2 linked regions of the Prochlorococcus marinus subsp. pastoris str. CCMP1986 genome follow. Each later gene encodes a partner of the first gene's protein in a complex. Links are inferred from orthologs where the notes say so. Each region holds a gene or a part of one and is shown on either strand. Other genes may lie near its edges.

The links. Proteins that work in one complex are often made in the same cells at the same time.
Region 2: the proteins of mrdA (region 1) and rodA are in contact, whole or in part, in a crystal structure (PDB 6PL5), measured with the Thermus thermophilus proteins. The link is inferred for Prochlorococcus marinus subsp. pastoris str. CCMP1986 from one-to-one orthologs. Residues at the interface, in WP_223903432.1 of Thermus thermophilus: Arg4, Ile5, His6, Leu8, Ala9, Phe12, Ala15, Leu16, Leu19, Gly20, Arg22, Ala23, Trp24, Leu26, Gln27, Val28, Tyr31, Tyr34, Leu36, Leu43, Thr45, Asp47, Lys156, Gln157, Gly158, Ser160, Val184, Leu201, Glu202; in WP_223903423.1 of Thermus thermophilus: Phe161, Val165, Phe168, Val169, Leu172, Pro198, Tyr199, Glu202, Tyr211, Arg212, Asp213, Gln220, Val221, Gln223, Ser224, Ile226, Ala227, Ile228, Gly229, Ser230, Gly266, Phe267, Val270, Leu274, Tyr277, Gly278, Leu281, Phe285, Leu289, Arg297.

Annotation. Positions count from the first base shown.
Region 1 is NC_005072.1:37,333-41,261, forward strand. Bases 401-3,293 are described here. They hold mrdA (penicillin-binding protein 2), read left to right. Parts: upstream 401-898; coding sequence 899-2,689; downstream 2,690-3,293. Other genes in these bases: TX50_RS00210 (hypothetical protein), read left to right, coding at 401-636; TX50_RS09375 (hypothetical protein), read left to right, coding at 742-894; TX50_RS00220 (NADPH-dependent FMN reductase), read right to left, coding at 2,720-3,244; TX50_RS00225 (diflavin flavoprotein), read right to left, coding at 3,263-3,293. Also shown: more of TX50_RS00210, read left to right, coding at 28-400; more of TX50_RS00225, read right to left, coding at 3,294-3,929. UniProt on the Escherichia coli protein: Catalyzes cross-linking of the peptidoglycan cell wall. Responsible for the determination of the rod shape of the cell. Is probably required for lateral peptidoglycan synthesis and maintenance of the correct diameter during lateral and centripetal growth.
Region 2 is NC_005072.1:1,509,407-1,512,315, forward strand. Bases 89-2,909 are described here. They hold rodA (rod shape-determining protein RodA), read right to left. Parts: upstream 2,225-2,909; coding sequence 953-2,224; downstream 89-952. Other genes in these bases: TX50_RS08455 (sensor histidine kinase), read right to left, coding at 89-956; TX50_RS08465 (Mrp/NBP35 family ATP-binding protein), read right to left, coding at 2,230-2,909. Also shown: more of TX50_RS08455, read right to left, coding at 1-88. UniProt on the Escherichia coli protein: Peptidoglycan polymerase that is essential for cell wall elongation. Also required for the maintenance of the rod cell shape. Functions probably in conjunction with the penicillin-binding protein 2 (mrdA).

The DNA of each region.
Region 1 (3,929 bases):
CTTTAAGTAGACAATAAATTTTAGATTTTGGTTAAACCGAAAAGTCCTGATAATAAAATTAGCAATCATTTACAACAAGATGTTGTCAAAATTGCAGGCAAAACAATCTTTATTAATCCATTTTTGTATTGGAGAAGGTTTGATGAAAATACCAATAGATGGTTAAGAGAACCAGGACAAATGTCAGAAGAGCAAATCCAACCAAACAGAAATCGTTTTTATCCTGAAATTGACTGGGCTGATTTAAGTCAAAATCAAAAGCTCGTAAAAGATGCAAGTGTAGAAATGTTTCTGAAGACTTTGGAGCTTATAAGCACATTTCATCCTCAGCTTAACTCTGGACAACTATTAGAAGTTGAGAGGAAAATGGCAATTACAAAAAAGCTACCTTTTGAAAAGTGGGTAACAAAGTCTTTTGCTAAAAAAGCTAGAGCTGAAGAATATGAGAAAAGGAAATTTAAAAGGGATAGATTTATCAGAAGTTGGAAGGAATGGCTAAGCCTTGAAAATACTCAACAAGCTCTACTACCTATAATTGTCGTTGTATTTGTCTCGGCATTTATTGGTTGGTCTTCAGGTGTTTCAAAAAACAGTTGTAATCCTTATTTTGAACAAAATTTAGATCAGTCAATATAAACCGTTTTATTAAATAAAATTTAATATTATTTTGATGATTTGTGATTTATTATTTGGGTTAATATAAAAGAAGTTTAGTTTTTAAGTTAACTTATTTTTAGATTCATGGATAACAAAGAGAAAGAAAAAGATATATCAAGTTTAGAATTTGATAAAGGTAAGACTCGAAATGATTATAAATTTTTAGTTCAAAAACTAAAAAATATAAAGGAGATTATTACTTTGTTAGAAAATAAGTTTTTGCAGAAAGAGATGTAAATTTTTGAAAAATAGTAACTTCAATAATAAGTTCCCCTCTTTTAATAGACAGCCTTTTGTTTTCTATTTAATTACTACTTTTACTTTTTTATTAATATTAATTAGATTAATTTTTCTTCAATTATTAAATCATGAGACTTATAAAAAAATGTCTGATGAAAATAGAATTAGGCTAATTTCTACTCAACCAATTAGAGGGAGGATACTAGATAAAAATGGATTAATATTGGCAGATAGCCGTTTTAAGTACTCTTTAATAATTAAACCTCAATACGTCAGCAAAAAAGCATGGCAGAAATATAAATCAAAGATTTCGAAATTATTCAATATTTCATCTGATTCACTTCAAAAGAAATATTCTGATGGTCTAAAAAATAAAAATTTTTCAATTACTTTATTAGATGATTTAAAAGTTGATCAAGTTATCAAATTTAAAGAAAATGAAAATATCTTAAATGGCTTAGAGATTTCAACAAAAATGATTAGAAATTATCCTTATAAAACTGTTGCTTCTCATGTGATTGGTTATACCCAACCCATTACAGATTCTGAATTTAATATTTTGTCAAAAAAAGGTTATAAATTCAATGATTTAATAGGAAGAACTGGAATTGAGTTTGTTTATGAAGATCATATAAGAGGAGAATGGGGAGGAGAAATGATTGAAGTGAACTCTTCCGGTACTTTTACAAAATCTTTAGGTATTAAACCATCAAAACAAGGGAAAGACCTTGAATTGACAATTGATTTGAATTTACAATTAATCGCTGAAGAAGTGCTTAAAGATAAAAATGGAGGAGCAATAATAGTTATGGATCCTAGAGATGGTGCCATAAGAGCAATGGCTAGTAAACCAACATTTGACTTAAATTTTTTTTCAAAAGAATTTAAACCAGAAAAAGAATATAATGCTCTGTTCAATTCTCCCGCTAAACCATTATTTAATAGAGCTTTAAATGCATATGATCCAGGAAGTGTTTGGAAAATTGTAACTGCTTTAGCTGGTTTAGAAAGTGGAAAGTTTCCTCCTGAAACTTCTTTAGAAACTAAACCTTGTATTACATATGGAAGTCAATGTTTTAGAGAACATAATGACTTAGGGTTCGGAACAATAGGTTATGAAGATGCTTTGCGAGTTTCAAGTAATACTTTTTTTTATCAAATTGGCTATGGCGTAGGTGTAGATGAAATTTATAACGTTTCTAAGAAGCTTGGCTTTGCCGCTCTATCTGGAATCGAAATTTCCGAACAAGAAAATGTAGGTTTAGTTGCAAGTAGTCAATGGGCTAAAAAAGGGAGAGGCTGGGGGGAACCAGGAAGAACTCCTTGGGTTCCAGAAGACATCGCGAGTATGTCTATCGGTCAATTTGTTGTCCAAGTTACGCCTATTCAAATAGCTCGTGCATATGCAGTAATCGCGAATGGTGGCTATTTAGTAACTCCTCATTTATCTAAAAAAGAAGATCAACTTTTAACAAATCAAAAACGTATAAAAATTGATATTGATCCAAATAATCTTCAGCTAGTAAAAAATGGTTTAAGGAAAGTAGTTGAATCTGGAACAGGGGTTTCTATCAATTATGGGGTATCTAATCTTCCTCCAGTTTCGGGTAAAACTGGTACTGCTGAAGATGGAGAAGGAGGTTCAGATCATGCATGGTTTGTTTGCTTTACTCCTTCAGATAAAAGTGAGTTGTTAATAGTTGCTTTTGCACAAAATACGCCTGGTGGAGGATCTGTACATGCACTACCTATGGCTAGGGAAATTTTAAAAGTTTGGAATGAAAATAAATAAATATAATTCGTTTAAATTTTTTATAAGAATTTATACTTTTAATTTTTTCATTTGTGATAGTCGTTGAAGTATATCTTCTATTGTTTTTATATCCACTGGTTTACTAAATGAAGACAATAGCTGTCTGCCCAAAACTTGACTTCCTAAATGTACTAATTGAATTCTTAATGATGTTAATAATTCTAATCCGACTCCACCAGAAAAAGTTGCAATTGCAATTGGCTGACCATTAAATAAATTTCTAAAATCATCTCCTGATACGGACAGCCATGCAATGAGATTAGAAAGAATTGGAGGTATCGAACCGTTATATTCAGGAGCACATATAATCCATTTTTCTGTAGCAAAAAGCTTTTCTTTTATTTCAATTATTTCGACAGGAATATTTTCTTTTTTGTGAATTCGTGGATTGAATAACGGTACATCAAAAGTAGTAAGATCCAAAATTTCAGAATTGAATTTAAGTTCATTACTTTTTTCTTGAAATTTTTTTGAAAGTTCTAGATTTTTTCCACAACTTGCTGAAATGATTATTAGATCTTTTGAATTAGGCATAAATAAAAATAATTTTGTTTAGTAGTTGGCTCCACTCTTACGGTGATGAACAGCAGTAAGACTATCGGATTTTAATATGTTGCCGTGTAAAACTTCAGCATATATTACCCAGTGATCTCCGCATTCCATTCTTTCTTTTACAGAAGCATCTAACCATGCTAATGACTCAGGAATTATTACTTGATCATTAGGTGTTAATTCAATATCTAATCCCTCAAATCGATCTTCCCCTGGTGAGAAAGGTTTTGTAAACCTTTTTAAAGGTTCCCTGAAATCTTTTTCGCTAAGAATATTCAAGGCGAAAGAGTCACCTTTTTGAAGAAGCGATTCCACTGATCTATCTTTTGCGACTGAAATACTCAATCCAGGAGGAGAAAAACTTGCTTGGCTTACCCAAGATGCAAGCATAGCTCCTTTTACATTATTTTCATCTTTCCCTTTTGATGCAGTTAGAACACACAGTGAACCAAGTACTCTTCCTAAAGCTTGCAATGTTGGATCAGTTTTACTGGATATCATTCCGGTATCTGATTTTCTGATTTTTTGTTTTGCTTTTTTTAAAATTTTTCTTCCAAAATGAGTACCAATTTCTTCTAGTTCTTTAATTTTTGGTTTGTTAGGACTAAATTTTATTCTTATTGGATCAAAACTAAATGTAAATCCACCATCTTTTAATTTTGTCTCA
Region 2 (2,909 bases), 1.5 Mb from region 1 along the record:
CTCCAAACAGGTGATAATTTATAAAGAATTTCCCCTAAATTTATTCTTGCCAACTGATTGGGGGGGGAGTTATCGTTACTTACAAGTTCCGCAGCATTGAAAATAAGACCAAATCTATCTATTTGCTCATTACACTCATTATCAATTTGAATTAAACGGTTTCTCATTGATTCGTCCATATTATATTTCCTGAGAGTAGAGCTTATTAAAGTCCTTATAGTTGCTAAAGGAGTTCTGACTTCATGAGAAATTGCTTGTAATAACTTTGCCTCCGTTAATTGATCATTTTTATCATCATTTTTAACTGCATTCTGAACACTTAATTTAGGAATTAAATTTGCCAACTTAATTGATAAACTGGGCCAAAAACTCTTGTCAAATTCATTATTAATATTAAGATCTCCTAAATTTTTAATTGCATTACGAAAATTAATTGCCTCTTCAAAATTTTCTTGATTCAATTTTGCATCAATCAATTCAATTGCAGTTTTTAGGCTACTTTCATCGCATCTCATAAGTAAAGTTCTCTCGTCTTTTTCTCCTGCAATTGTTAAAAGACATTGAAAATTAGTAGTAATAATTATTAAAAAAGGTTCATAACCATCTTTAGTATTTAAATTTAAGACTTTGTAATTCCTAACAAAATTACTGTCTTCTTTAATTTTTATGGAATGATCTACTGGTAGGAAACCAGCATTATCCATCTGAAAATATGGAAAACCTTCTGGAGACCATAACCAACCTTGCATTTTTGCAAGACATTTTTTATCTGTGAGAGCAGGCAAAGGAGAAGCTACCCAAAATCCTCCTTCTTGAGTGTGGGAGAGGAACTCTTTTTGAATAACTTCTAAAGAAGCCCACCACATCCGTCTAGAAGTTTCATCATCAACATATGAGGTATTTAATCCTTGCAGAAGTAAATCTTGAATTTTTTTTATAGTTATCAGAGATTTCATTGATTTCTTAATGATCTAGAGCGATTTAAAGTAGATAATGCCAGACCAATGCATATAAAGTTAATCAATAAAGAAGTCCTACCATAACTCATAAAAGGTAGCGGAATGCCAGTTACTGGACCTAATCCAATAGTCATGAATAAGTTAATAATGATCTGAAATAAAAATGTTGACGCTATTCCAATAATTATTAATGACTCAAAAGGAGTTCTGGCATTTTCAGATACCTTTACAAGACGACCAATCAAAACAAAAAACAAAAAAAGAACCAGAATGCATCCTAAAAAACCTAATTCTTCCCCTAACGCACTAAAGATAAAATCTGTATGTTGTTCAGGTATAAATTGTAAATTTGTAAGTTTACCATTTAATAAACCAGTCCCAAGAAGACCTCCAGAACCTATTGCTATTTTACTTTGCAATAAATGATATCCTCCTCCTAAAGGGTCCCTACTAGGATCTAGGAACAGAACTAATCTATCTTTTTGATAATCTTTTAAGCCAAATTCCCAAATAAAAGGTGTCAACTTTATAACTAATGAATGAAGAGCTAATGTAAACATCGAGAAGATGATTTTCTTTTGCGAGGACCTATAGGCTAAGTAACCCATAAAAGGAAGCCAGACAATAAGCAAGTTTGGAGAAATTAAATAAAATAGAGAGGTAAAAATACAACAAACCAAAATGAGAAACCATTCTATCGGCATTTGGGACCAATAAAGCATTCCAAAAGTCAATACTATTAAAACTAGAGAAGTCCCTAAATCAGGTTGAAAAAATATTAATAACCAGGGAATGACTACAATTAAAAAAGGTAATATTAGATCTTTTATCGAAGAAATAGACTTCCTTTCTAGAACTAAAGCAAGAGTTAATATAGTACTCAATTTCGCGACTTCAGAAGGTTGAAAAGAAAAAATCCCCAAGCTCAACCATCTTTGAGCACCATAAATTGAAATCCCAAAAAAATAGATGAAAATTAATGAAAGTAAAGAGCAAAAATAGAATGGAATCAAATATTTTTTAATTCTCTCTATTGGTATATATGAAATAAAAATAGCTAAAAAATATCCTAATAAGCCTGTGAAAAGATGATTTAAAAAATCTGATTGTAAAAATTCTCTTTGTACACTTTTTATTAAAATACTTGAAATAAAAACTAACGCTAAAGGGATAACTAGTAAAGGTGAAAAAATAATTTTTCGATTAATTTTATGTTTTTTTTCAAAAAATCTCTTTTTCTTTTTTAAAGAAATTTCCTTAAACATTAATACTAATTAATAAATTGTTTTTTAATCAATTGAGCTAACTCTTTAAATCTAATTGAACTTTCTTTATCTGGTTCACTTATTGAAATTGGAACACCCTTATTACTATCATTGACAAGTTCTATTTCGATAGGAATTTGAGCAAGTAATGGTAAATTATTTTCCCCAGCTAAGATTTTCCCGCCACCTTTACCAAAAATTTCATATTTTTTATTAGGCATATCTGGTGGAATAAAAACAGACATATTTTCTACAACACCCAATAGTGGAACACCAAGTTGCTTAAACATTGCCAACCCTCTTCTTGCATCTTGCAAAGATACCTTTTGAGGCGTCGTTACAACAATTGCACCAGAAATAGGAACAGATTGAGATAAAGATATTTGAGCATCTCCTGTACCTGGAGGTAAGTCAATAACTAAGAAGTCAAGATTATTCCATTCAACTTGATAAAGAAATTGCTTTATTATGCTATTTAACATTGGTCCTCTCCATATTACTGGTTGTCCTTCTTCTATCAAAAAACCCATTGAGACTAATGAGATACCATATTTATTAATTGGAATTAATCTTTGATCATTACCGCTACCATCAGTTACTTTTGGATTTTCTTCGGTAACTCCCAGCATTGAAGGAGTATTAGGCCCATAAATATCAGCATCTAATAAACCAGTTTTTAAACCTA